DNA from 3 places in the Streptomyces sp. TE5632 genome. Region 1 is predicted to be linked to each of the others. Evidence: riboswitches for the same ligand, from Rfam matches in the RefSeq annotation. Region 1 holds a riboswitch; each other region holds the start of a gene.

Region 1 (9,477 bases):
ATCAGAAGTGGGCCGGGGTGCGGGAGCGCATCGCGGCGCTGGGCGCGCTGCCGGCGAGCAGCGAGGCGTTCGGGTCGTTCGGGCACCGCTGGGCCCTGGAGAATCCGCTCACCGAGGTCGAACTCACGGAGCTGGAAACCCAGCTGGGCGTGAGCCTGCCCGCGGAGTACCGGGCGTTCCTCACCCAGGTCGGCGCGGGCGGCGCGGGTCCCGCCCACGGTCTCTTCCCGGTACGGCGCGTGCAGGGCCGCTGGCGTTGGGAGGGCGACGGCGCCTACCTGGCGGACCTCTCCACGCTGGCCGAGCCGTTCCCGGAGAAGGGACCGGACCCCGAACTCCTCGAGGCGCTCGCGGCCGAGCGTCCCGAAGAGGAGGACTTCGACGAGATCGAAGACTTCGACGAAGCCATCGAGGCATGGGACGAGCGGTGGGGAGCCGTCATGTTCGCCCCCGCGCGCACCGCCGGAGCCATCGTGATCTGCCACTTGGGCTGTGCTCTGCGGGAATGGCTGGTCATCAGCGGCCCCCACCGCGGCACGGTCTGGTCCGATTCCCGAGTGGACGACGTCGACCTCGAGCCGGTCCTCGACACCGAGGGCGAGCCGGTCACCTTCGCCCGTTGGTACACCGACTGGCTGGACAAGGCCGAACGCTCCGTACGACAGCCGGCGGTGGGCGCCTGAAGAAGGGGAACAAGAAGGGGAACAAGAAGGGGGGGAACAACTCGCTGGTCTTCCTCCAGATCCGTAGGGAACGCTGTGCGAGTGATTCAGCGTGAGGCTGCTGTTCGGATGGTCGAGGAAGAGCTGGAACGCGCCTTCCGGGAGGAACTGTCGGCGGGTCTGCGTCCGATACGCATGGCGGTGACGTCCGTGAAGGAACACGAACTGGTGTGGATCGTCTGCTGGACGTCCGAGGAGTTCGTGCGTACCGGAAGGCCGGAGTTCATGCTGGTCGGGAACGGGCCGTACCTGGTCGATCGCGTCGACGGAAGTCTCCATCGGATCGGTGTCGTCTCCTCGGCGACCGGGGCGTGGGAGGCCGACTACCGTGTCCGTGTCCGGGGGTTGGCCGAGCGGACCGCGGTGGACGATCTGCACGACGAGGTGCGCACGGTGGCGTCCACCCGCGGGCGCATCCATGCCATGCACGCCCTGCGCCGACGGCTGCCGGTGCTGCCCCACGCCGAGACGATCACCTACGTGACCGCCTTGCTGGAGGGCGATGCTCCGGAGCACCTCGTGGAGGTCGCCACCCGAGAACTGGTGCCGCCGCCGGTCGACCGGGTGCTGGCCGTCCACACCGTCCGCGGAGCCGCGCACACCGCCGGCCCGTGACGCGTCCGGCCGGCGTCCGACGCCGTGGTCTTCGCGGAGATCGGGATCGGCGCCGTGGACGAGGAGTGCACGCACCGTTGTTCCTGTGGCTGCACCGACTGGGAGAGTCATGACAAGTAGGTTCACCGAGCTGGCCGTTGACTGCCACGATCCGGAGAGGCTCGCGGCCTTCTGGTGCGAGGTCCTGGACTTCGAGGTGATCGACCGGAGCGAGGGCAAGGTCGAGATCGGCTCCTGGGTGCCGACCGTCGAGGAGGTTCGGGCCCGCCAGATGCCGCCCACCCTGCTGTTCATCCAGGTGCCCGAGGGCAAGACCGTGAAGAACCGGCTGCACCTCGACGTCAGCCCGATCGACGGCAGCACCGAGGACGAGGTGACCAGGCTGCTCGGCCTCGGCGCCACCAGGACGGATGTGGGCCAGGGGCCGGACCGGAAATGGGTGGTCATGGCAGATATCGAGGGCAACGAGTTCTGCGTGCTTCGCACCCTGGCACCGCGGAACCAGCCCGACTCTGTCGGGGGTTTTGCAGCTGCACCCCCACCGCCAGGCCGTTGAGCAGGGCAGATGCAGAAGCCCGACGGGAGTACCGGGTCACACCGGCGGGGGTGATCTCCGCCACCACCGGCGGGGGTGCCTTGGTGGGCGCGCTAAGCTGCACATGCCCCGCGGGGGAAGTCCGGTCGAATTCCGGCGCTGACCCGCAACGGTAGGCGGAGCCCGTCCGAGGCCCCGTAAGCCCGATTACCCGCGGTGTGAAGGCTCCTGTCATTCGCCGTGGACTGCGAGAGGTGCTGCGCAGGGCGCCCGCGCCCGGGGCCGCTCCTTCTGTTGCGTAGGGGCACGGCCTGAGGCGAAAGCGATCCGTCCGTGGCCACCACCCTCGAAACCGAACCTGCCACGCCCGCGCACACGCCCCGTACCGGAGCCGGGGCCGCGTCCCCCAGACGCGTGCCGCTGCCCCTTCTCCTGATCGGCCTGGGCGCCGCTCTGCCCGTGTCCCTCGTCTGCGGGGTGGGGATCGGGGCGTCGGGGATCTCCTGGGGCGAGGTGCTGCACCACCTGTGGGCCGGGTCGACGGGCGGGTCCATAACCCCCGGCCAGGTGCCGGCGTACACCATCGTCTGGGAGCTGCGCTTTCCCCGGGCCGTGCTGGCCGCGATCGTCGGGGCCGGGCTGTCGGCCATCGGCGTCGCGGTGCAGGCCATGGTCCGCAACGCTCTCGCCGACCCGTACGTGCTGGGTATCTCCTCGGGCGCGGCCGTGGGCGCCAACGCCGTGCTCATCTTCGGAGCCTTCGGCGCGCTCGGCGTCTGGGCTCTGTCCACGGCGGCGTTCCTCTCCGCGCTTCTGGCCATGGTGCTGGTGTACGCGATCGCCCGTACCCCTCGCGGCCTGAGCCCGCTGCGGCTTGTCCTGACGGGCACCGCGATGTTCTACGGCTTCTCGGCCGTCACCACGTTCATGGTGTTCGCGGCCGAGCGCGGTGAGGCGGCCCGCTCCGCGATGATGTGGCTGCTCGGCAGCCTCGGCGGCGCAAACTGGGCCTCCGTTCCGATCGCCGCGGGGGCGGTGCTCGGCGGCCTCGTCCACCTCGCGTGGTCGGCGCGACGCCTGAACGCCCTGGCCATGGGCGACGAGACGGCCGCCGCGCTGGGAGTGGACCCGGGAAGGCTGCGCAAGGAGCTGTTCCTGGTCTCCGCCGCCGTCACGGGGGCGGTGGTGGCGGTGAGCGGGGCGATCGGCTTCGTCGGACTGATGGTTCCGCACGCCGTACGGATGCTCGTCGGCGCCGACCACCGGCGGCTGCTGGCCGTCGCACCACTGGCCGGAGCCGTCCTGCTGGTCTGGGTGGACATCCTGTCCCGCGTGGTGCTCGCGCCGGTCGAACTGCCGGTGGGCGTCCTGACCGCGGCCATCGGCGTGCCGTGTTTCGTCCTGCTGATGCGCCGTCGTTCCTACACCTTCGGAGGCATGTGATGCGGGTCGACGTCGACGCACTGACCGTCGAGGTCGAGGGTGCCCGGCTGGTGGAAGAGGTCACGCTGGGTGCGGCCGAGGGGCAGCTCGTCGGTCTGGTCGGGCCCAACGGCAGTGGGAAATCGACCCTGTTGCGTTGCGTCTACCGGGCGCTGCGTCCCTCGGCCGGTACGGTCCGGCTCGGCGGTGAGGACCTGTACGCCATGAGTGCGCGTGAAAGTGCCCGCCGGGTGGCCGCACTGCCCCAGGAGGCAGTCACCGAATTCGACTTCACGGTCGCCGAGGTCGTGGCGATGGGGCGGTTGCCGCACCAACGGTCGGCGGCCCGGACCACCGATGAGGACCGCGGGGCGTGCGAGGCCGCGCTGGTGGGGGTCGGCGCCGGTCACCTCGCCGACCGTGGCTTCCTCACCCTCTCCGGCGGCGAGAGGCAGCGGGTCCTGATCGCCCGGGCGCTCGCCCAGCGCCCCCGGGTGCTGGTGCTCGACGAACCCACCAACCACCTGGACATCGCCCAGCAGTTGGAGGTGCTCGCCCTGGTGCGTGGCAGCGGGCTGACGGTGCTCACCGCGCTGCACGATCTCAACCTCGCCGCACTCCACTGCGATCTGCTCCATGTCATCGACGGCGGCCGGATCGTCGCCTCCGGCGCTCCGCACGACGTGCTCACACCCGAGCTGCTGGCCGAGGTCTTCGGAGTGCGGGCGCATCGCGTCCCGCATCCGGAGACCGGCGCCGTGCAGCTGCTCTTCGATCGTCTCCTGCCCGCTCAGCCCGCTACCTGAGGAGTCACCGCCACCATGCCGCACCCGGTACGCCCCGCCGTACTCGCACTCGCCACAGCCCTGCTCCTCACCGGCTGCGGTGCACAGGTCACCTCTCAGGAAGGGGAGAAGGACGGTTCCGTGGCCCGTGACGGCCACTATCCGGTGACCGTGGAGAACTGCGGCCGGAAGAAGACCTACGACAAAGCCCCCCAGCGCGTGGTCACCAACGACGTCGGCATCACCGAGATCATGTTCGCGCTCGGACTCGAGGGGCACATGGCGGGCTATGTGATGCCCGACGACAAGGGCGACCTCACGTCCGTTCCCTGGAAGGACGCCTACCGGAAGACCACGTGGCTCTCGAAGGAGAGGATCACCATGGAGCTGGTCCTCGACGCCCGTGCCGATCTGGTCTTCGCGGGCTGGAACTACGGCTTCAACGAGGGGACCGGCCTCACCCCGGCCAAGCTGGACGAGGTGGGCGTCGACTCGTATCTGCTGAGTGAGTCGTGCCGCAACGGGAGAGGGAAGGCACGGGGCGTGATGTCACCGCTCGACGCCCTCTACACCGATCTGCGGAACCTGGGAAGGATCTTCGACGTCGAGGACCGTGCCACCACCCTCATCGCGACGTTCCGGAAGCAGGTGGCCGAAGCGCAGGCGAAGGCGCCGAAGGGTGCGGACCGTCCGAGGGTCTTCCTCTACGACGACGGGCGGGACAAGCCGCTGACCTCGGGCGCGTACGCAGGTCCGCACGACATCATCACCAAGGCGGGCGGTGATCACATCATGAAGGACCTCAAGGACAGTTGGACGACGGTCGGTTGGGAAACCGTCGTCGCACGTGACCCGGAGGTGATCGTGATCAACGACTACGGGGACACCAGCGCCGACCAGAAGCGGAAGTTCCTGAAGTCCTATCCGCCGCTCGCACACGTCTCGGCCGTCAAGAACGACCGGATCGTCGTCCTCGACTACGTGGACCTGGTGGAAAGCCCGCGTAATCCCGCGGCCGTCAGCTCACTCGCCGCAGACCTGAGGAACTTCGATCGGGGCGGATCTCCCCGGGGAGAGGGGTGATGCCGCATGTCCGTCGACGCGAACTCGGCCGAAGTGACGTCCGGTCAGGCCACGGCCCCGCCGCCCGTCCCGCTGCCCGCCCCGCCGAACGCTCCCGCGCCCTGTCGGGTCGTCGTGTGCCGGGACTGCTGCTGCGGCAGCTCCAAGGTGCCCGGCGTCGACCACGCGGCGCAGGCAGCGCGCCTGCGCGCGGCGGTTCCGACACGGATCTCCGCCTGCCTGGACCTGTGCGAACAGGCCAACGTCATCGTCGTCCAGCCTTCCGCGGCGGGCCGGTCGGCCGGCGGCCGGCCCGTCTGGCTGGGGCTGGTCAACGACCCCGACGCCATCGAGGACATCGTCGCCTGGGCGCACGCCGGCGGCCCCGGCGTCGCACCCCTCCCGGACATCCTCGACCTCTACACCGTCAGGCCGCCGCGGCGGGGCACGGCCCCCTGAGACCGCGCTCACCCGACCGCCCTCCACGCGGCAGCGGCCCCCGGCCACTGCCGCACGAGTGGGTCACCCCGGTCCCCTCGAACCCACGGCGCGGCGCCCGCCGGAAAGGAAACGCCCCGGCATGACCGAACACGCTCAGGCATCCGCCGAGGCCGTCACCGCGGCCCTGCACGACGTGGCAGGCCTCGGCGGCTTCTTCGTCCTGCCCGTCGGCGGCCCGGACGAGGGCCGGCACCCGCTCGACCGGTCCTCCGCGCGCGGCTTCACCGACCTGTCCGCAGCCGTCGCGCGGCGGTACCGCACCGGCGAACCGCGGATCGGCGTGTCCATCGCCCACCTCGGACACGCGGCCCGCCTCTGGTCCCCCGCCCTGGCATGCGTGCTGCTGCACGGGATCGTCTTGGACCTGACGGAGCTGCAGCGTGCCGACGACGGACCGGCCCTCCGCCTGCCCCGCCCCGCCGGCTGGTACGCCGAGCGGCTCCCCGACCCCGCTCTCGCCCTGAACGAGCAGGTGATGCGGCATCTGCGCGCGCTCGAGGCCGGACTGCGCGTCAAGATCGCTCCGCGCCTGCTGGACGGGAACGCCGCCTCCGCACTCGTCGGATCGGCCCATGTCCTGCTGTCGGCCCGCCCCGAGCTGCGGGAACCGCTCACGGGCCTCACCACCCGGCTGCTGAGCACCGGACGACTCGCGGGTACCGGAGTGATCACCGGCCCGGATCTCACGTTCCGCCGCCGCAGTTGCTGCCTCTACTACCGTGTGCCGAACGGCTCGAAGTGCGGCGACTGCTGCCTGGCCGGCCGAGACGGACCGGCAGCCTGACGCAGGGTGCCCGCTGCCGGAACAACGCCCGGTGCGTCACCTCCGCGCACACCTCCCGGCCGACTCGTCCGGTCCCGTCCCGGCCCGTCGTGCTGCCGACCCCCGCGTTCGTCACCCGGTCGGTCAGCACGCACGACACCTACGTACGTTTCGAGGTCCGGCTCGCCAAGGACAATCAGGACTACGACGTGATGGGGTACACCAAGGGACAGCCCATCGCCGACGGCCTCGACCAGTACGAGCGGCACCCGGAGTTCCTGCGGGTGCCGCCACGAGGCGGCACCCGCTCGGCCTTCCCCGACCACCGCCTGGAAGACGCACCGGACGCGCACCTGCCGGAGGAGCGGGCCCCACGCAGGCTCCACGCAGGCCCCACGCAGGCCCCACGCAGGGCCGGCGGCAGGGCGGCGGGCCGGTGCGTCGAGGTGCGAACGAGCGGCGGCCCGGAACACCTACCCCGAGTGGGCCGACCGGACCAGCTCTGCCAGCGCCTCCGCCAGCGCGTCGAGCCCCGGCCCCGCCGGGCCGCCCGGCTCGTCCATGTACAGGTCCCTGCGGATCTCGATCATCAGCGCGCTCACCCGCGGGTCCTTCCCGTAGTACGCGAGCGGCACGTAGGTCCCCGCGAAGGGGCTGTCGATCCCCGTGCCGCCGAAGCCCGCGAACGCCTTCTCCGCGCGGGCGAGCAGCCCGGCCGGGGTGTGGAAGGGGTTCGTGCCCAGGCAGACGGGCGGGCGGGGGCCGGTGCCGTGGAGTTCGTACGGCAGGGGCTCGGTCGGGTACGAGTGCACGTCGATGACGACCGCCCGCCCCACCGCGTCCAGCCGCTCGGCGACCGCGTCGGTCATGGCCTCGGCGTACGGGTGGAAGTACCGCTCGACGAGTGGACGTCCGTCGTGGTCGCCAGGCCGCAGCTCACCCCGGTGCGACGTCCCCGTGTACACCGCTCCCATGCCGACGGCCAGCATCTCCTCCCGCTCGTCCGGGAACCGCTCGGGGTCGACGACCAGACGGGAGAGCCGGTTCACGAACCGCCAGGGCGTGCCGGAGGGCACCCGGGCGGCGGCCAGCGCCGCGATCTCCGCCGTGTGCGAGTCGGTCATGTGGTCCAACTCCCGCTCCAGGGCGGCGTCGTCGAGCGTGATCCCGCTCCGCACATCCGCCGGCACGACCCGCGAGGAGTGCGGGACGTGCAGGATCACGGGGGAGTCGGGGGAGCCGGGCAGCAGGTGGAAGGACGGTGAGGTGTCGTGCATCGCGGATGGCGCTCCTTGCGTCGGATCCGTATGGGTCGTGCGTCGGGAAGCAAGCGCGCTTCCCGCCCTTGTACGGGGACAGGGGGACTGGTGCTTCCGGCGGCGTCCCCCCAGCCACCGCCGGAAGCATGAACATCTAACCCCAGAGGAGAAAGCATTGTCAATCACCTACGTGTGGGAGTGTGGTGATTCCCTCGGGGCGGCCCCGGGGCCCGGTCGGCAGACCGTCATGGCGACCCTGGAATGGCTGGGGGCACGGTCGCCACTCCCGTCCTCGCCCGAGGCCCTGAAGACATGGGTGACTTCGCCGACACGACCGAACGGCGGGGGCGTCGGGTGTGAGGGTGCCCGACGGGTCCGCTGACTCTCCTGCCGGTGCACGTCGCCGGTTACCACGACCCCGACGGCGACCGCCCGCACGGCGCCGTCCTGGAGCGCGCGGTGTCCTTGTGCATGTCGCACATGTCCATGCTGCGCGCCCTGATCCGGCCCGCCGCCGGGCCTCGCCCCCTACCGGGCACAGCGGCTGCCGATCCTCACCCTGCGGGACCCGCCGCCGTACGCGCCGGCGCTGAACCCGCTGCCCGGCGCTCACCGGGAGGCAGCCGAACGGCTGAAGGGGATGCCCGGGGTTTGCCGGGAGTCCCACACGTTCCGCGGCGACCCGTACGACGGCCTGGCCAGGGCCGTCGACGAGCTGAAGGCGGAAGCGGTGGTGGTGGGCGCCTTTGAGCAGGCCGGCCCTCGGGTCGTCGGTTCGGTCGCGGTCCACCTGGTCGAAGCGGACGATGGCAGGTGACGGTGGTGCCGTAGGCCGGTGGGCCGGACCGACTGCCGCCTCGCCGCGGTCCGGCCGCGTGCACGGCGGTCTTCCCCGACCCGGCGGCGCTGAGCCGGCATGAACCGTCGTCAGCCGTTGCCGTAGGCGAAGAGGTGAGGCACATGGCCGGGCTCCGGGCGGGCGAGGGCATTCTGCGCCGTAAGCCCATTGAACACATCGAGGAGACGGAAGCCGTTGAGGGGCCTCAGCTGGAGCGGACACTGGGGCTGTGGCAGCTGACCGCGATCGGCGTGGGCGGCATCATCGGCGCGGGCATCTTCACCCTCGCCGGCACGGTGGCCAACGGCACGGCGGGCCCCGCGGTGCTGGTGTCCTTCCTCATCGCGGGCGTGGCCAGCGCGGCGGCCGCCCTGTCGTACGCCGAGTTCGCCGGCCTGATCCCGAAGGCGGGCTCGGCCTACACCTACGGCTACGCGGTGCTCGGCGAGTTCGCCGGCTGGTTCATCGGCTGGGACCTGCTGCTCGAGTACACGGCGATCGTGGCGGTGGTCGCGATCGGCATCTCCGGCTACTTCAGCTTCCTGATCGAGGACATGGGCGCGCAGTTGCCCGCCTGGATGCTGGGTGCGCCCGGCACCGGTTCCGGGCACAAGGTGGACCTGTTCGCGGCAGTCCTGTGCCTGCTCATCGCCTGGCTGCTGACCCTCGGCATCCGCAACGCGGCCCGCTTCGAGACGATCGTGGTGGCGTTGAAGGTGCTGGTCGTGCTGGTGGTGATCCTGGTCGGTTTCTTCCACATCAACACCGCCAACTACCACCCGTTCTTCCCCTACGGGATCAGCGGGGCGTTCACCGGTGCGGCGACCGTGTTCTTCGCGGTCTTCGGCTACGACGCGATGTCGACGGCGGCCGAGGAGTCCAAGGACGCGCGGCGGCACATGCCGAAGGCGATCATCTACTCGCTGGCGATCGCGATGGTGCTGTACGTGGCGGCCTGTCTGGTGCTGACCGGCA
Region 2 (9,477 bases), 5.0 Mb from region 1:
TCGTCCGGAACGGCTCCGCGGCCCGTACGGCGGACTGCTCCCCGGCACCGGGTCCCGCCTGAGGCTCCCCGCCCTCACCGGCCTCGGGCCGGGCAGCGGTGTCACCATCGCCCTGAGGGCCCTCATCGGGTGCCGGCTGCCCACCCGGGCCACCGCCGGGTCCCGGGTCGGGATCGTCCTCGCCCCCGTCCTCACCAGGCCCGCCGAACTCCTCCAGCGTCTCGTCGAGCTTGTCCTCGTCGAGTCCGGGCGCGTCGAACGGCGAACGACGCCTGCGGTGCGGCAGCGCCAGCAGCGCGGCCTGCCGCACGTCCTCGGCGAGCACGTCGGTCCGTCCGGCCCAGGCCGCCAGCGCGGTCGCGGTCCGCGCCATCACGATGTCGGCCCGCATACCGTCCACCTCGAAAGCCGCGCAGGTCGCCGCGATCTGCCGCAGCGCCCCGTCACCGAGGCGCACCGAGAGCAGCAGCTTCCGCGCCGCCACGATCCGCGCCCGCACGGCGGCCTCCTCGTCGGCCCAGCGTGCGGCGAAGCCGGCCGGGTTGTCGTCGTACGCCAGCCGCCGACGGACGACCTCCACCCGCTGATCGGGCTCCCGCGAGGCGGACACCTCCACGGTGAGCCCGAAACGGTCCAACAGCTGGGGTCGCAACTCGCCTTCTTCGGGGTTCATGGTCCCGACGAGCAGGAAACGCGCCGCGTGCCGCACGGAGACACCCTCGCGCTCGACGTACGAGGCACCCATGGCGGCGGCGTCGAGCAGGAGGTCGACGAGGTGATCATGCAGGAGATTGACCTCGTCGACGTACAGGATCCCGCGATGCGCGTCGGCCAGCAGACCCGGCTCGAACGCCTTCACACCCTCCGCGAGCGCCCGCTCGATGTCGAGCGCACCCACCAGCCGGTCCTCGGAAGCACCGACGGGCAGCTCGACCATACGTGCGGCCCGAGCGGTGCTCCCGCTGGACTCGTGCGGGCCGTCCGGACATGCGGGGTCCGAGGCCAAGGGATCACAGGAGAAGCGACAGCCGGGCACCACTGCAACCTCCGGCAGCAGTGCCGACAAGGCGCGTACCGCCGTCGACTTCGCGGTGCCCTTCTCGCCGCGCACCAGCACACCGCCGACTGCCGGGGAGACGGCATTCAACAGCAGCGCGAGGCGCAGATCGTCCTGGCCGACGATCGCGGTGAACGGGTAGGGGGTACTCACGAACTGATCACTCCTCCGGGTGATTCATGCCAGGTCTCCATGAGCGCCGGCTGCCGAGCTGCCATGGTCGAGAGGTGCTCCCCGCCGACGCGGGGATGGTCCGAACGTCGACATTCGGGAACACGACCTTGTCGACTGCTCCCCGCCGATGCGGGGATGTTCGGGGAGATCACGCGTCTCCCTCCAGATCGCCCTCGAGCTCGAGGTAGGTCGCCCGGAGCCGGTCCAGGGTCTCCTGGTCCGGCTCCGCCCAAAGGCCACGGTCCGCCGCCTCCAGCAACCTTTCGGTGATGCCTCTCAGGGCCCAGGGATTCGACTTCCGCATGAAGTCCCGGTTCTCGGCGTCGAAGACGTACTCGGCGCTGAGCTTCTCGTACATCCAGTCGTCCACGACCCCGGCCGTGGCGTCGTAGCCGAAGAGGTAGTCGACGGTCGCCGCCATCTCGAAAGCACCCTTGTAGCCGTGCCTGCGCATCGCGGCCATCCAGCGGGGGTTGACCACCCGCGCCCGGAAGACGCGGTGCGTCTCCTCGCCCAGCGTGCGTGTCTTCACCTGGTCCGGTGTCGCCGAGTCCCCGACGTACGCCTCCGGGCTCTCGCCCGTCAGGTGTCGCACCATGGCGACCATGCCGCCGTGGTACTGGAAGTAGTCGTCAGCGTCGTGGATATCGTGCTCGCGCGTGTCGACGTTTTTCGCCGCCACCGCGATCCGCCGGAACGCCGTCTCCATGTCGCCGCGCGCCGCCCGGCCGTCGAGCCCGCGCCCGTAGGCGTAGCCGCCCCAGACCGCGTACACCTCGGCGAGGTCCGCGTCGCTGCGCCAGTTCCGCGCGTCGATCAGCGGCAGCAGACCGGCGCCGTACGCGCCCGGCTTGGAGCCGAAGACGCGGGCCGTGGCCCGGCGCCGGTCGCCGTGCTCGGCGGTGTCCTCGTCGGCGTGGGCACGGACGTAGTTCTGCTCGGCGGGCTCGTCCAGCTCCGCCACCGCCCGCACCGCGTCGTCGATCAGCCCGACGACGTGCGGGAACGCGTCCCGGAAGAAGCCGGAGATGCGGACCGTGACGTCGATGCGCGGCCGGCCCAGCTCCTCCAGCCCGACCACCTCGAAGCCGGTCACCCGGCGCGAGGCGTCGTCCCACACCGGACGGCAGCCCAGCAGCGCCAGGATCTCGGCGATGTCGTCGCCCTGGGTGCGCATCGCGGAGGTACCCCACACCGTCAGGCCGACGGACTTCGGATACTCACCCGTGTCCTGCAGGTACCGCTGCACCAGAGAGTCCGCCAGCGACTGCCCGACCTCCCAACTCAGCCGGGACGGGATCGCCTTGGGGTCGACGGAGTAGAAGTTCCGGCCGGTCGGCAGGACGTTGACCAGCCCGCGCGTCGGTGAACCCGACGGGCCCGCCGGGACGTAACCGCCGTTCAGCGCCCGCAGGATGTGCCCGATCTCGTCCGTGGTCCGGGCGAGCCGCGGTACGACCTCGGTGCAGGCGAACTCCACCACGGCCACAGGGTCCGGGAGTTCGGCACCCAGCACCTCGCGCACCAGCGGCGCGCTCGCCTCGACCGCCCAACCGCGCTCCTCCATGCCCTCCGCGATCCGCCGGCACAGCTGCTCCAGCAGGTCGATCGCGTCGGAGGCCGACCGCGCCGGGCCGTCCACCAGGTCCGTCAGCTCGGCCGGCACCTTCAGCGGGGCGCCCGGCTCGGCCAGCAGTTCCTTCTCCACCAGGCCGAAGTGCTCGGCGAGGGAAGCCCGAAGCCCCGGCAGCGCGTTCGCCTGGCCGCCCCACACCTGTGAGGCGCGCAGCACCGCGAGCACCAGGTTGACGCGCGGCTCACCGACCGGGCCGCCGCCGAGAACGTGCAGGCCGTCGCGGATCTGCACGTCCTTGATCTCGCACAGATAGCCGTCGATGTGCATGACGAACGAGTCGAAGTCGTCGTCGTCCGGCTGGTCGTCCACGTGCAGGTCGTGGTGGAGTTCGGCCGCCTTCACCAGCGTCCAGATCTGCGCCCGTACCGCCGGGGCCTTGTCCGGGTCCAGGTCGGAGACCAGGGCGTACTCGTCGAGGAGTTGCTCCAGCTTGGCCAGGTCGCCGTAGGTGTCGGCGCGGGCCATCGGCGGGACGAGGTGATCGACCACCGTCGCGTGCCCGCGCCGCTTGGCCTGGGTGCCCTCACCCGGGTCGTTGACGATGAACGGGTAGATCAGCGGGAGGTCGCCGAGGACGGCGTCCGGCGCGCAGCCCGAACTCAGCCCGAGGCCCTTGCCGGGCAGCCACTCCATCGTGCCGTGCTTGCCCATGTGCACGATCGCGTCGGCGCCGAAACCCCCCTCCGATGTCGCGGCCTCCAGCCACCGGTAGGCCGCCATGTAGTGGTGCGACGGCGGCATGTCGGGGTCGTGGTAGATGGCGATGGGGTTCTCGCCGAAGCCGCGCGGCGGCTGGATCATGACCACGACGTTCCCGAACTGGAGGGAGGCCAGCACGATGTCGTCGCCGTCGACGTACAGCGAGCCCGGCGGCTCGCCCCACGCCTCGGTCATCGCGTCCCGCAGCTCCGGGTCCAGCTTCTCGAACCAGGCCCGGTAGTCCGCGAGCGGCACCCGCGCGGGCGCGGCGGCCAGCTGGTCCTCCGTCAGCCACTCCACGTCGTGGCCGCCCGCCTCGATGAGCCGGTGGATCAACTCGTCGCCGTTGTCGGGGTACCCGTGCACCCCGTACCCCGCGTCCCGCAGCGCGTCCAGCACCCGTACCGCCGAGGCGGGGGTGTCGAGCCCCACCGCGTTGCCGACGCGGGAGTGCTTGGTCGGGTAGGCGGTGAAGACCAGCGCGAGCTTCTTCTCCGCGTTGTCCAGGTGCTTCAGCCGGGCGTGGCGTACGGCGATCCCGGCGACGCGCGCGGCCCGCTCGGGGTCGGCGACGTAGACCGGGACGTCGGCCCCGTCGTCGTCGACCCGCTCCTTGAAGGAGAACGGGACCGTGATCAGCCGTCCGTCGAACTCCGGGATGGCGACCTGCATCGCCGCGTCCATGGGGGAGAGGGCGGCGTCCGACTCCTCCCAGGCGGCGCGTGACGAGGTCAGGCACAGTCCCTGCAGCACCGGGACGTCCAGGTCGGCGAGCGCCCCGATGTCCCAGGCCTCGTCCTCCCCGCCCGCCGACGCCTGCGAGGCGTGCGTGCCGCCGGCCGCGAGCACGGTGGCGACCAGGGTGTCCGCCCGCCCGAGGATCTCGTACAGCCCGGGGTCGGCGCCGCGCAGTGAACCGCAGTACACGGGCAGGGCGTTGGCGCCGTGTGCCTCGATCGCGTCGCAGAGCGTGTCCACGAAGGCGGTGTTGCCGCTCAGTTCGTGGGCGCGGTAGAAGAGCACGCCGACGGTCGGACGGTCCGGCGACACGATGCGGGAGCCGTGCACCCCGTACTCCGGCATCCTGCGCGGCTCCTCGAAGCCCTCGCCGGTGAGCAGCACGGTGTCGGACAGGAACCGGGCCAGCTCGGCCAGGTTGTCCGGGCCGCCCTCCACCAGGTACTTCAGTGCCTCCGCCACGACACCCGCGGGCACCGACGACTCGGCCATCAGCTCCGCGTCCGGCACGGCCTCGCCGCCGAGCAGCACCGTCGGGATGCCGGACGCCCGGAGCGCCGCGAGTCCGTCCTCCCAGGCACGCTTGCCGCCCAGCAGCCGTACGACGGCGAGGTCCGCGCCGTCGAGCAGCGCGGGCAGTTCGGCCGCCACGTCCACGCGGGTCGGGTTGCCGATCCGGTAGGAGACGCCGGTGGCGGCGCGGGCCGCCAGCAGGTCCGTGTCGGCGGTCGACAACAACAACACTGTGCTCATGCGGGCGCTCCCGGTGGAATGAAAGGCAGTCCTTGTGGCGCGCCCGACTCGATGAGCCGCCAGAGCGCGTCCGTGTCCGCGTGCTGTTCGATCAGGTCGCCGAGCCGGTCGAGCTGCTCCTCGCGCAGCGCGGCGAACGAGGTGTCGGGGGCCGGCACGAAACGGCGCCCCGCGGCGGCGGCCACCTCGCGCAGGAAGGCCCGCCGGAAGCCGTCGGACTCCAGTGAGCCGTGCCAGTGCGTGCCCCAGGTCTGGCCGACCCGGCAGCCGTCCAGGCCGTGTCCACTGTCATCAGAGATGAACGCTGTGCCTCCCTGCACGTCGGCGACCCCGTGATGGATCTCGTACCCCTCGACGGACTCCCCGAGGGCTTCCCCGACGGGACGGGTCAGCGTCTTCTCCCGCGCGAACCGCACCCGTACGGGCAGCAGTCCGAGCCCGTCGACGTGCCCCGCGCGGCTTTCGACCTCGTCCTCGATGTGCTCGCCGAGGATCTGGTAACCCCCGCAGATCCCCAGCACGGGCCGCCCCTCGGCAGCCCGCCGCTCCAGGGCGTCCGCCAGCCCCCGCTCGCGCAGCCACTCAAGGGCCCGCACGGTTCCGCGGGTTCCCGGCAGCACGACGAGGTCGGCGTCGGCCAGTTCCTCGGGCCGGTCCACGAACCGCACGACGACGCCCGGTTCGGCGGCCAGCGCGTCCACGTCCGTGAAGTTGGACATCAACGGCACCGCGCACACGGCGACCCGCAGCACGTCCTCGCCGACCGGCGGGGCGACGGCCGACTCCCGCACGGCACCGCGCAGGGACACCCCCAGCCCGTCCTCCTCGTCGATGCCGAGCCCGTGCCGGAAGGGCAGTACGCCGTACGTGTGCCGCCCGGTCAGGCCGTGCAGCATGTCGAGGCCCGGCTGCAGCAGGGTCACGTCGCCCCGGAACTTGTTCACCAGGAACCCGGCGACCAGCGCCTGGTCCTCGGGGGAGAGCAGGGCGACGGTGCCGAAGAAGGAGGCGAAGACCCCGCCGCGGTCGATGTCGCCGACGACGAGGACGGGGAGCCCGGCGTTCCTGGCGATCCCCATGTTCACGATGTCGGTGCGCCGCAGATTGATCTCGGCCGGGCTGCCTGCCCCCTCACAGATCACCGCGTCATACGTGCCCCGCAACTGTGCGAGGCAGTCCAGCACCGTGCCCAGCAACTGTTGTTGCCGTCCGCCGTGGTAGCCGCGCGCGCTCAGTTCGCCGACCGGCTTGCCCAGCAGCACCACCTGGCTGCTCCGCTCGCCGCCCGGCTTGAGCAGCACGGGGTTCATCAGTGCGGTCGGCTCGACCCGGCAGGCCTGGGCCTGCATGGCCTGTGCCCGCCCGATCTCGGCGCCCTCGCGCGTCACGAACGAGTTCAGCGACATGTTCTGCGCCTTGAACGGCGCGACCTTGACGCCCTGCCGTACCAGCCACCGGCAGATCCCGGCGGTCACGACGCTCTTGCCGGCGTCCGAGGTGGTACCGGCGACCAGCAGACCCCCACCGCTCATGACCTGTGTCCCTTCCCGACGATCCGCGCGGCGACGATCCGCGCGACGGCACCGACGCCGAGCGCCAGCCAGCCGACGCGCCGCGAGAGCCGTACCGCCCGGTCGATGTCCGCCACGGCCACGGGACGGCCGGCGCCGTTGAGGACGGGCCGGTGTTCGACCCGCCCGGAGTAGGACAGCGTTCCGCCGAGCCGCACGCCGAGCGCGCCCGCGAAGGACGCCTCCACGGGGCCGGCGTTGGGGCTGGGGTGTTTCGCGGCATCCGCGCGCCACGCCCGGACGGCGCCCCGCGGGTCCGGCCCGGCGACCGCGGCGAGTACGGCGGTCAGCCGCGCCCCGGGCCACCCGGCGACGTCGTCGAGGCGGGCGGAGGCCCAGCCGTAGCGCCGGTACCGGGGCGACTTGTGGCCGACCATGGCGTCCAGGGTGTTGACGGCCCGGAACCCGAGCAGTCCCGGCACCCCGGCGACGGCGCCCCACACCAGGGCGCCCACCACGGCGTCGGAGGTGTTCTCGGCGACGGACTCCACCACCGCGCGGGCGATCCCGTCGGCGTCCAGCGCCTGCGGGTCCCGGCCGCACAGGTGCGGCAGCCGTGCCCGCGCCGCCTCGATGCCCTCGGCGGTCCCGGTCTGAAGGGCCTGCCCGATGGCGCGGGCCTCGACCGCCAGCGACGTCCCGCCGACGACGGCCCAGGTGGCGGCGCCGGTCAGGGCGACCGAGGCGGCGGGGGAGGAACGTACGCACCGGGCGGCAAGGCTCCCCAGAGCGAGGGCCCCGCCGACGCAGACGGCGGTGTGCAACGCGCCCCGGCCACGGTCGTCCCGCCACAGCACCCGTTCCACGGCAGCCGCGGCCCGCCCGAAAGCGGCGACCGGATGCCCCCGGCGGGGATCGCCGAGGAGCAGGTCGCCGAGGAGGCCGACGGCGGCGCCGTACGCGAACTCGCGATCGGCACCCACGGGTTCAGCCGGTGGGGGATCCGGTGGAAATGTCCGCCCCGAGCCGGGGTGGGGCGTCGCTGGTCGACCTCGACGGGCAGCCGGGCATGGCGATATGTCCTCACTCAGGGTGTCCGCGCCCTGGTTCGACGAGACCGGCGGTGAGAGTTCCTGGCTCCCGGGGTGTTCACCCCGGTGACAGTGGCGGGACCGCGCCGGACTTCCACCGGCTTCCTCTCCTGCCGCCGCATTGGCATCCGGCAGTCCACCACGGTCCGGAAGAACCGTCAACCTGCCTTTGACCTGCGAGGCTGAAGTGTGCTGAGGCCCACAGAGGGGTTCCGGTGGGGGAACGCGAACGGGCGGTGCGGGGCGCGAAGCCCCGCACCGCCCGTCGGACGGAGACGACCTTGATCAGGCCTTGATCAGGCCTCGATCAAGCCATGATCAGATAGATCCCGTATGCCACCGCCGCCGTGCAGGCCGCGAAGCAGGCGTAGGCGCCGGCGACCGCCAGGGCCGCGGACCCGCCCTGGGCGGCGGCCCGCTCATGGCGGGACAGGCCGACGATGCCGAGGGTGAACAGGGCCACCAGGGCCACGGTGGCCACGAGGCTGACGCCGAAGACGGAACCGAGGGCCGCCCAGTCGATCTTCATGGTGCTCTTCTTCCTTCGTACCGGGGCGCGGTCAGACGGTGGTCTTGGCTGCCGGATCGGTGGGGACCGGGGCCGGGATGGTGGCCGAGAGCTCCTCGCTCAGGCTGCCGGCCGGGGGCGGGGTCACCGCGGCCATGGCGGCGGTCACCACACCGGCAGGCTCCTCGGCGGTGGCGTCGGTGGCGCCGGTGTCGTTGACGTTGGTGTGGTCGACGACCTCACGCCGGGAGATCTTCCAGATCGCCGCGCTGGAGGCGACCAGGAAGACGGCGACGACGGCGGTGCCCCAGCTGCCGGCCCGGCAGACCAGTTCGGCGATGGCCCCGACCAGGGCCGCCGCCGGCAGCGTCAGGCCCCAGGCGACGAACATCCGGGTGGCCGTCGACCAGCGGACGACACCGCCCTTGCGGCCCAGGCCCGCACCCATCACGGCACCGGAGACCGAGTGCGTGGTGGAGAGGGAGAAACCGAGGTGGGAGGAGGCCAGGATGACCGTCGCGGCGCTGGTCTGGGCGGCGAAGCCCTGCTGCGGCTGGAGGTCCGTCAGGCCCTTGCCCATCGTGCGGATGATGCGCCAGCCGCCGAGGTAGGTGCCGAGCGCGATGGCGACGCCCGCGGACACGATGACCCACAGGGGCGGGTCGGAGTCCGGGGCGAGGGTGCCGCCGGCGACCAGGGCCAGGGTGATGATGCCCATCGTCTTCTGCGCGTCGTTGGTGCCGTGGGCCAGCGAGACGAGGCCGGCGGAGGCGATCTGACCCGCCCGGTAGCCCTTCTCGGACGCCTTGCCGTCGGCCTTCTTGCCCAGACGGTAGGTCAGCCGCGTCGCGAACATCGCGGCGAGGCCGGCGACCAGCGGCGCGGCGATCGCGGGGATCAGCACCTTGGTGACCAGGACGTCACCGTGCACCGCGCCGAAGCCCGCCGAGGCGACGGTGGCGCCGATCAGGCCGCCCATCAGGGCGTGCGAGGAGCTGGACGGCAGACCGACCAGCCAGGTCAGGAGGTTCCAGAGGATCGCGCCGACCAGTGCGGCGAAGATGACCTCGGGACGGATGCCGGCCTCGTCGACGAGGCCTTTGGAGATCGTGTTGGCGACCTCCACGGAGAGGAAGGCGCCCACCAGGTTCAGCACGGCGGACATGGCCACCGCGACCTTGGGCTTGAGAGCACCGGTCGAAATGGTTGTCGCCATCGCGTTCGCGGTGTCGTGGAAACCGTTCGTGAAATCGAACGCGAGTGCGGTTACCACCACAATCGCGAGGATCAGCGAGAAGCTTTCCATTTAC
Region 3 (9,477 bases), 4.4 Mb from region 1:
GCAGGTAGGGACGCCGGGAGCAGTGGATCAGGTGATTCACGCCACGGCGGGACGCGTGCCATGCTGTCCGATCACCAACCCTCACCGACGGTAACGGAGCGGGGCCCATGCCCGCGGAAGCCAACACCAAGAAGGCGGCCAAGGCGGCGATGCCGCCCAAGCCGAACAAGACCGGCAGGGCCGGCGAGGCGGACAAGGCGGTGCTCATGGAAACGGGCACCACCGGAGCCTCCCCCGCCTCACCCCTGACCGAGCGGCAGGAGGCGCGCAGGCGCCGCATCCTGGACGCGAGCGCCCGGCTGGCCGGCCGGGGCGGCTTCGACGCGGTGCAGATGCGGGAGGTCGCGGAGTCCTCGCAGGTGGCACTGGGCACGCTGTACCGCTACTTCCCGTCCAAGATCCACCTGCTGGTGGCCACCATGCAGGACCAGCTGGAGCGCATGCACCGCACCCTGCGGAAGAAGCCCCCGGCGGGCGACACGGCCGCGGAACGGGTCACCGGGACCCTGATGCTGGCCTTCCGCGCGCTCCAGCGCGAGCCGCAACTGGCCGACGCGATGGTGCGCGCGCTGACCTTCGCGGACCGCGGCGTGAGCCCGGAGGTCGACCAGGTCTCCCGCCGGACGACGATGATCATCCTGGACGCCATGGACCTCGGGGACCCCACCCCGGACCAGCTCTCGGCGGTCCGCGTCATCGAGCACACCTGGCACTCGGCCCTGATCACCTGGCTGTCGGGACGCGCCTCGATCGCCCAGGTCAGGATCGACATCGAGACGGCGTGCCGACTGATCGACTGGACGGCCCCGAAGGGTGAAGCACCGTGAAAGCGAAACTTTCGACGCCTTTCCGTTAGCCGCCGCGCGTCGCCCCCTCCTTCACTGCCGGTCAACCTTCGGCCATCCGTGGCCCAGTTGTGCGTGAACGGTTGACCGTCCCTACGGTCATTCGTATCGTCTGCGCTGCCATTCGGAGTCGAGCCCGAAACTTTCGAACCCGGATGCGGCGGAGTACGGCACGGCACGGCAGGCAATCCCCGGCATCCGCGCGACCCGCACACGGAACACGGGACCCCCACCGGAGAAGGGATGACATGTTCATGATTAGAACTGGAACCATCGGGATCGGAGGGAGCGCGGGAAGAGGCACCGGCATCAGGGCCGGCCTCCTCACCACCGCGCTCCTCACCGTCACCGCGCTCGTGGCCCTCCCCCAGAGCACCGCCCACGCCGCCGACACCCTGGGCGCGGCGGCGGCCGAGCAGGGCCGCTACTTCGGCGCCGCGGTCGCCGCGAACCATCTGGGCGAGGCGCAGTACGCGGCCACGCTCAACACCGAGTTCAACTCGGTGACGCCGGAGAACGAGATGAAGTGGGACGCCCTCGAGCCCGGCCGCGGCTCGTTCAACTTCGGCAACGCCGACAGGATCGTGGACCACGCCCGGGGCCGGGGCATGTCGGTCCGCGGGCACACCCTGGTGTGGCACTCGCAGCTGCCCGGCTGGGTCTCCGGCCTCGGGGCCTCCGACCTGCGGTCGGCGATGAACAACCACATCACCGAGGTCGTGCGGCACTACCGGGGCCAGATCCACTCCTGGGACGTGGTCAACGAGGCGTTCCAGGACGGCGGCAGCGGCGCCCGGCGCAGTTCGCCCTTCCAGGACCGGCTCGGCGACGGCTTCATCGAGGAGGCCTTCCGCACCGCCCGCGCGGCCGACCCGAACGCCAAGCTCTGTTACAACGATTACAACACCGACGGCGTCAACGCGAAGAGCGACGCCGTCTACACCATGGTCCGGGACTTCAAGTCCCGTGGCGTGCCCATCGACTGCGTCGGCTTCCAGTCCCACTTCAACAGCGCCTCCCCGGTCCCCTCCGACTACCGGGCCAACCTCCAGCGCTTCGCCGACCTCGGCGTCGACGTGCAGATCACCGAGCTGGACATCGAGGGCTCGGGCACGTCACAGGCCACCAACTACGGCAATGTCGTACGGGCCTGCCTCGCGGTGTCACGGTGCACCGGCATCACGGTGTGGGGCATCCCGGACAAGTACTCGTGGCGGTCGGGCGGCACGCCCCTGCTGTTCGACGACAACTACAACAAGAAGCCCGCCTACCACGCGGCGTTGAGCGCGCTCGGCGGTTCCGCTGATCCCGGCGGCCCGGGCGACCCGGGCACGCCCGGCGCCGCCTGCACCGCCACCTACACCACGGCGGAGGACTGGGGCAGCGGGTACAACGGCAAGGTGACCGTCACGGCCGGCAGTTCGGCGATCAGCGCCTGGAGCGTGAAGGTCACCATGACGCCCCCGCAGAAGGTCTCCTCGGTCTGGAACGGCTCACCGACCTGGGACAGCAGCGGCAACGTCATGACGGTGCGGTCCAGCTGGAACGGCACGGTCGCGGCCGGATCCTCGACCAGCTTCGGCTTCACGGTGACGAGGAACGGCAACTCGACGCCCCCGCAGCTCGGCCCCTGCACGGCCTCCTGACCGAATTCCCGCCCGCCCCACGGGACCCCACGGACCGGCCCGCCTCCGCCGACGAGGCGGGCCGGTCCGTGGCGACGTGACCTCGGCCACCTCGGTTCAAGCCACTTCTGACCACTTTCTTACGTACGGGTAGAGTGACGGCGTCGTCATCACCCGTACGGGGGGAAGCCGGTGCAATTCCGGCGCTGACCCGCAGCCGTGAGCCGTCCACCGGGACGGCGAGCCGGAATGCCCCGAACGGTTCGTGACCGGCTCACGCGCCCGGCGGTCCGCCGGGGCGCGGCACCGTCGAGGTATACGGAGCCGAGCCGCCGGGATGTCCCGTGCTGCCCGGCTCCCCACAGGGAGAGAGGCATCCGCCGATCATGAACATCCGTAGCAGCGCAGCGGTTCTGGCCGCCGTCGCCGTGATCGGTGCCGCCGTACCGGCCGCCGCCGACTCGTCCCCGTCCCCCTCGCCGTCCCAGCAGGCCCTGCCCGCCGCCCTGTACGGCGACGGCGACCCGCAGTACGACGGCGTGTGGCGGCAGTCGCTCGCCCTGCTCGCCCAGCACACGGTGGGCGTCGAGCCGCCGAAGTCGTCCGTCGACTGGCTGGCGGGGCAGCAGTGCGCCGACGGCTCGTTCGCCCCGTACCGTGCGGACACCGGCACGGCGTGCGACGCCAAGACCATGGTCGACACCAACCAGACCGCCGCCGCCGTCCAGGCCCTCGCCCCCCTCGGCGGGCACGAGGCCGTCACCGGCAAGGCCGTCGACTGGCTGAAGTCCGTGCAGAACAAGGACGGCGGCTGGGGCTACATGGCGGGCGGGGACAGCGACGCCAACTCCACCTCCGTCGTCATCGGCGCGCTCGCCGCGGCGGGCGAGAAGCCGGCCGAGGTGGTCAAGGACGGCAAGTCCCCCTACGACGCCCTGCTGAAGCTGGCGCTGCCGTGCGACGACAAGGGCGACAAGGGCGGCAAGAGCAGCAAGAGCGGGGACGACGGCGCGGGCGCGTTCGCCTTCCAGCCGGACAAGAAGGGCGAACTGGTCGCCAACGCCGACGCCACGGCGGCGGGCGTGGTCGGCGCCCTCGGCGCGGGCCTGGTGGTCGAGCCCGGCAAGGGCGGGTCGAAGGACGCCGGTTGCGAGAAGGCGGACACGCCCGAGCAGGCCGCCGCCAACGGCGCCGCCCACCTCACCGGTGTACTCGCCGAGGACGACCACCTCGTCTCCGCCCTCCCCGGCTCCGAGGACCAGCCCGACTACGGCAACACCGCCGACGCGGTGGTCGCGCTCGCCGCGCAGGGCGCCACCGAGCAGGCCGCGAAGTCCGTGGCCTGGCTGGAGAGGAACGCCGCCGACTGGGCCGCCCAGGGCGGCCCCGCCGCCTACGCCCAGCTGATCTTCGCCGCCCACGCGACCGGCACCGACCCGCGCGCCTTCGGCGGCACCGACCTGGTGAAGCAGCTCACGGCGACCGGGCCGGCCGCCGAGAAGTCCTCGCAGACGGCGAACGACGACAAGGCCGGGCAGGACGAGAAGGACGGGACGAAGGCCGAGTCGGACTCCGGGTCCGGCCTCTGGTGGACCGCCGCGATCGTCGGTGTCTGCCTCGTCGCCGCTGTCGGCGTCGTCCTCCTGCTGCGCGGCCGGAGCAGGAAGCAGCAGTCGTGATACGCCGGGCCACCGTGCTGTTCCTGGCCGCGCTCCTGCCGCTGCTGGCGGGCGTGGGCCAGGCGCAGGCCGCCGGCTACCGGTACTGGTCGTTCTGGGACCTGGACGGCGACGCGTGGACGTACGCCACCCAGGGTCCGTCCACGGCCCGTCCCGCCGACGGCGACGTCCAGGGCTTCCGGTTCGCCGTCAGCGAGGACTCCGCCGACGCAACGCGGCCCCGGGGCGCCGCCGACTTCGCCGCGATCTGCGCGAAGACCCCGGCGAAGGACGGCGAGAAGCGGGTGGCCCTGGTCATCGACTTCGGTACGGCCGCCGACGCCCCGTCCGGCGAGGCCCCGCCGGACGGCCGCACCGCCTGTGCCCGGGTCCCCGCGGACGCCACGACGGCCGAGGCCCTGGCCTCCGTCGCCAAGCCCCTGCGCTACAACACCGACGCCCTGTTGTGCGCGATCGCGGGCTACCCGGAGAAGGGCTGCGGGGAGCAGGTGTCGGGCGGCAGCGCACCGGCGCCCGAGAAGGAGGACGGCGCGAAGTCCTCGGCGCCGTCGGCGTCTTCGGACGACGGCGGTGGCCCCTCGCTCGGTCTGGTCGCCGGGATCGCCGTGGTGGCGTTGCTGGGTGCGGCGGCGGTCCGGCAGGTACGCCGTCGTGGCTAGCGGTGCCCGACCGCGGGGGCACACCGGCACCGGACGTCCGGTGCCGTCGGGTGCCCCCGCCTCGCGCCGCCGGCAGGGCAACGCCCTGCACCCCGGCGCCTGGTGGCTGTGGGCCCTGGCCCTCGGTGTCGCCGCCACCCGTACCACCAACCCCCTGCTGCTCGCCCTCCTCGTCACCGTCTCCGCGTACGTCGTGGCCACCCGCCGTCCGAACGCGCCCTGGGCCCGCTCCTACGGCGCGTTCGTCAAGCTGGCGCTCGCCGTGCTCGCCATCCGCCTGCTCTTCGCGATCGTCCTCGGCTCCCCCGTCCCCGGTACGCATGTGCTCGTCGATCTGCCCGAAGTCCCGCTCCCCGAGTGGGCGCAGGGCATCCGTCTGGGTGGCGAGGTCACGGCCGAGGCCCTCACGTTCGCCCTGTACGACGGCCTGAAACTGGCCACGCTGCTCATCTGCGTCGGTGCCGCGAACGCCCTCGCCAACCCCTCCCGTCTGCTGAAGGCCCTGCCCGGCGCCCTGTACGAGATGGGGGTGGCCGTCGTCGTGGCACTGACGTTCGCGCCGAACCTGATCGCGGACGTCCAGCGACTGCGCGCCGCCCGTCGGCTGCGGGGCCGTCCCGACCGGGGTGTCCGGGGTCTGCTGCAGGTCGGACTGCCGGTCCTGGAGGGTGCGTTGGAGCGTTCGGTCGCGCTCGCCGCCGCGATGGACGCCCGCGGTTACGGCCGTACCGCGCAGGTCCCGGACGGGATCCGCCGTACCACCGCCGCCCTCACCCTCGGCGGGCTGCTCGGCGTCTGCGCCGGAACGTACGGTCTGCTCACCGCCGCGGGCGCCGTCCACGGCCTGCCCGTGCTCCTGGCCGGTCTCACCGCCGCGCTCGCGGGCCTGTGGCTGGGCGGCCGGCGTTCCCTGCGCACCCGTTACCGCCCGGACCACTGGGACGCCCGCGCCTGGCTGGTCGCCGGCTCCGGCGCGGCGGTCGCGGCGCTGCTGGCGCTCGCCGCCGCGCGCGATCCGGCGGCCCTGCACCCCGGCGTGGTGCCGCTGGTCGCGCCCACGCTCCCCCTGTGGCCGGCGGCGGCCGTACTGATCGGCCTGCTCCCCGCCTTCATCACCCCCGCCCCCGAGGACACCGGCAAGGAGCCGTCGTGATCCGCTTCGAGAACGTCTCCGTGACGTACGACGGCATGCCCGAACCCTCCGTACGGGGCGTCGACTTCGAGGTGCCGGAGGGTGAACTCGTCCTGCTCGCCGGCCCGTCGGGGGTCGGCAAGTCCACCGTGCTGGGCGCGGTCAGCGGCCTCGTCCCGCACTTCACCGGCGGCACTCTGCACGGCAGGGTCACGGTGGCCGGCCGCGACACCCGCACCCACAAGCCGCGCGAACTCGCCGATGTCGTGGGCACGGTGGGCCAGGACCCGCTGTCCCATTTCGTGACGGACGTCGTCGAGGACGAACTCGCCTACGGCATGGAGTCGTTGGGTCTGCCTCCGGAGGTGATGCGGCGCCGCGTGGAGGAGACCCTGGACCTGCTGGGCCTGGCCGACCTGCGTGACCGTCCCATCTCGACGCTCTCCGGCGGCCAGCAGCAGCGGGTCGCCATCGGCTCGGTGCTCACCCCGCACCCGCGGGTGCTGGTCCTGGACGAACCGACGTCCGCGCTGGACCCCGCGGCGGCCGAGGAGGTCCTCGCGGTCCTCCAGCGCCTGGTCCACGACCTCGGCACCACGGTCCTCATGGCCGAGCACCGGCTGGAACGCGTCATCCAGTACGCCGACCAGGTGGCGCTGATGCCGGGGCCGGGCGAGCCCCCGCTGCTCGGCACGCCGGCGGAGGTGATGGCCGCCTCCCCGGTGTTCCCGCCGGTGGTGGCGCTGGGCCGGCTCGCGGGGTGGTCCCCGCTGCCGCTGACCGTGCGGGACGCGCGCCGTCGGGCGGCCGGGCTGCGGGAGCGGCTGGCCGACGCGACGACCCCGCCGCAAGGGCCCGCTCGGAAGACCGCCGGGGACGCGATGCCCGTGCCCTCCGGTCGGCGCCTGTTCAAGCGCACGAAGGCGGACGCCTCAACTCCCGCCCACGTGGCCGAGGTCCGCGCCCTCGCCGTCCGCCGTGACCGCGTCCAGGCCCTGCGCCGCATCGACCTGACGGTCGCCCCCGGCGAGACGGTCGCCCTGATGGGCCGCAACGGCGCCGGGAAGTCGACGCTGCTCGGCGCCCTGGTCGGTCTGGTCGAACCGTCCGCCGGTTCGGTCCGCACCGGTGACGCCGTGCCCCACCGCACCCGTCCCCGCGACCTGGTCCGCCGGGTGGGACTCGTCCCGCAGGAGCCGCGCGACCTGCTGTACGCGGACACGGTGGGCGCGGAGTGCGCCGCCGCGGACCGGGACGCGGAGGCGGAACCGGGCACCTGCCGCGCCCTGTTGTCGGAGCTGCTCCCCGGGATCACGGACGACACGCACCCCCGTGACCTGTCCGAGGGCCAGCGCCTGACCCTCGCCCTGGCCGTCGTCCTCACCGCCCGCCCGCCCCTGCTCCTCCTCGACGAGCCGACCCGCGGCCTGGACTACGCGGCGAAGGCCCGCCTGGTCGCCGTGCTGCGGGGGCTGGCCGCCGAGGGCCACGCCATCGTCCTGGCCACGCACGACGTGGAACTGGCGGCGGAACTCGCCCACCGGGTGGTCCTGCTCGCCGAGGGCGAGGTCATCGCCGACGGGCCGGCGGCCGAAGTGGTCGTCGCCTCACCGTCCTTCGCCCCCCAGGTGGCGAAGATCCTGGCCCCGCAGCAGTGGCTCACGGTCTCCCAGGTGCGGGCGGCCCTGTCATGACCCCCGCACGCACCCCAGCCGCCGCCCCCACTGCCACCGGTGCGCAGCGCCAGGCGCGGGCCGTCCGTCTGGGCCCGCGCTCGCTGCTGGCGCTGGCCCTGGTGAGCGCGGTGGGCGTGGCCGCCTTCGGCTGGCCCTTCCTGGCCCCGCCCGCCTCCACCCTCAACGCCCACGCACAGGACGCACCGTGGCTCTTCGCGGGGCTGCTCGTGCTGCTGGTCGCGGTGGTGACGGCGACGATCTCGGAGTCGGGCCTCGGCCCGAAGGCGGTCGCGATGCTGGGCGTCCTGGCGGCGACGGGCGCGGCCCTGCGCCCCCTCGGCGCGGGGACGGCCGGCCTGGAACCCATGTTCTTCCTGATGGTGCTGAGCGGCCGGGTCCTCGGTCCCGGCTTCGGCTTCGTGCTCGGCTCGGTGACGATGTTCGCGTCCGCGCTGCTCACGGGCGGGGTCGGCCCGTGGCTCCCGTTCCAGATGCTGGCGATGGGCTGGTTCACGATGGGCGCGGGCCTGCTCCCGGGCCCGGACCGCCTCCGGGGTCGCACCGAGCTGTGGATGCTCGGCGCCTACGGCTTTCTGGCGGCCTTCGCCTACGGCACGGTGATGAACATGGCGGGCTGGCCCTTCATGGCCGCCCTCGCCTCGGACATCTCCTTCGACCCGGACGCGTCGGTCCCCGCCAACCTGGCCCGCTTCGTGGCGTACTGCCTGGCCACGTCCCTCGGCTGGGACCTGGGCCGGGCCCTGCTCACCGTCGTCCTGGCCCTGACCCTGGGCGCCCCGGTCCTCCGCGCCCTGCGCCGCGCCACCCGCCGAGCGGCTTTCGAGACGCCGGTCACCTTCACGGGGCACCCCTGAGTAATCGCCCCGTACGCCCATGGTGACGGCGACGGCCGGTCACGGTGAACCACCCCACATGGCCCCGATCACATACGAAGCGGCGTCGTAGCCCTCAGTACGCCCCCGCCCCCGTGCCCCACCCGCGCCGACCTGCGCGCATGACCACGGCCACACATCGGCAAAGCGCATCAAATGCGACCGCGGCTAGTAAATACGGTCATTGCGGACGAACCCTCGGAGCTGTTTCTGTGGAGCAGTCGCCAGGCGCCGACGTGCCCCCCCACGGGCCGCGGCGCCGACGTATGCCCCGCCCCGCATCACATGCGGTCCGGCATCGGGCTTACGGCGACCGCCCTGCACCCGAAGAAAGGCCCCACGTGTCCGCCGTTTCCATCCTCCGCACCGTCGCCACCCCGAAGAAGGCCCTCGCCGGTGCCGCCCTCGCCGCCGCGACCTGCGGCACGCTGATCGCCGCCACCCCCGCGCAGGCGGCCCCCACGGCCACGGCCTCGGCCCAGGCGACCGCGCAGCAGATGATCGGCGACTCGGCGCAGTACCAGTGCTTCTCCAACATCGTCCAGCGTGAGAGCGGCTGGAACCCGACCGCCACCAACGCCTCCAGCGGCGCCTACGGCCTGGTCCAGGCCCTGCCCGCCACCAAGATGGCCTCGGCCGGTTCCGACTGGAAGACCAACCCCACCACCCAGATCGAGTGGGGCCTCGGCTACATGAACGAGCGCTACGGCAGCCCCTGCGCCGCCTGGGACTTCTGGCAGTCCAACAACTGGTACTGACCCAACCGGCACCAGCCCCCCCTGCACCACCCGCACCACCCCGCATACCGAAGGCGGCGGCCCCCTGATCCCCGGGGCCGCCGCCTTCGCCGTTCACTCCGCGTCCTCGGCGACCTCAGCGCTCGAGGTCGAGTACCGGCACACCACGCCCCTCGTACGCCTTCGCATCAACGGTGGCGACGAGTGCGTCGGCCCCCCACTCGGGCAGAT

The links. Region 1 has a riboswitch for cobalamin ahead of ACVW19_RS29730 (FecCD family ABC transporter permease). Riboswitches for the same ligand answer to the same signal wherever they lie in the genome.
Region 2: linked by a shared signal. The riboswitch ahead of ACVW19_RS06870 (cobalamin biosynthesis protein) and the one ahead of ACVW19_RS29730 (FecCD family ABC transporter permease) in region 1 are both predicted to bind cobalamin.
Region 3: linked by a shared signal. The riboswitch ahead of ACVW19_RS09655 (prenyltransferase/squalene oxidase repeat-containing protein) and the one ahead of ACVW19_RS29730 (FecCD family ABC transporter permease) in region 1 are both predicted to bind cobalamin.

The regions. Positions count from the first base shown of each region.
Region 1 is NZ_JBSSEA010000003.1:5,377,339-5,386,815, forward strand. Features, by position in the region: gene ACVW19_RS29715 (SMI1/KNR4 family protein) at 1-683, shown strand, start outside; gene ACVW19_RS29720 (YrhB domain-containing protein) at 792-1,337, shown strand; gene ACVW19_RS29725 (VOC family protein) at 1,447-1,893, shown strand; cobalamin riboswitch at 1,985-2,105, shown strand; gene ACVW19_RS29730 (FecCD family ABC transporter permease) at 2,206-3,315, shown strand; gene ACVW19_RS29735 (ABC transporter ATP-binding protein) at 3,315-4,100, shown strand; gene ACVW19_RS29740 (ABC transporter substrate-binding protein) at 4,116-5,162, shown strand; gene ACVW19_RS29745 ((2Fe-2S) ferredoxin domain-containing protein) at 5,169-5,600, shown strand; gene ACVW19_RS29750 ((2Fe-2S)-binding protein) at 5,722-6,426, shown strand; gene ACVW19_RS29755 (N-formylglutamate amidohydrolase) at 6,879-7,682, opposite strand; partial or broken gene ACVW19_RS29760 (universal stress protein) at 8,278-8,495, shown strand; gene ACVW19_RS29765 (amino acid permease) at 8,625-9,477, shown strand, end outside.
Region 2 is NZ_JBSSEA010000003.1:384,409-393,885, reverse strand. Features, by position in the region: gene ACVW19_RS06885 (putative cobaltochelatase) at 1-1,210, opposite strand, end outside; gene cobN (cobaltochelatase subunit CobN) at 1,380-5,057, opposite strand; gene ACVW19_RS06875 (cobyric acid synthase) at 5,054-6,589, opposite strand; gene ACVW19_RS06870 (cobalamin biosynthesis protein) at 6,586-7,551, opposite strand; cobalamin riboswitch at 7,677-7,815, opposite strand; gene ACVW19_RS06865 (hypothetical protein) at 7,967-8,188, opposite strand; gene ACVW19_RS06860 (anion permease) at 8,220-9,473, opposite strand.
Region 3 is NZ_JBSSEA010000003.1:985,065-994,541, forward strand. Features, by position in the region: gene ACVW19_RS09645 (TetR family transcriptional regulator) at 207-827, shown strand; gene ACVW19_RS09650 (endo-1,4-beta-xylanase) at 1,100-2,491, shown strand; cobalamin riboswitch at 2,605-2,744, shown strand; gene ACVW19_RS09655 (prenyltransferase/squalene oxidase repeat-containing protein) at 2,857-4,149, shown strand; gene ACVW19_RS09660 (SCO2322 family protein) at 4,146-4,808, shown strand; gene ACVW19_RS09665 (energy-coupling factor transporter transmembrane component T) at 4,849-5,961, shown strand; gene ACVW19_RS09670 (ABC transporter ATP-binding protein) at 5,958-7,634, shown strand; gene ACVW19_RS09675 (ECF transporter S component) at 7,631-8,491, shown strand; gene ACVW19_RS09680 (aggregation-promoting factor C-terminal-like domain-containing protein) at 8,851-9,267, shown strand; gene ACVW19_RS09685 (hypothetical protein) at 9,383-9,477, opposite strand, start outside.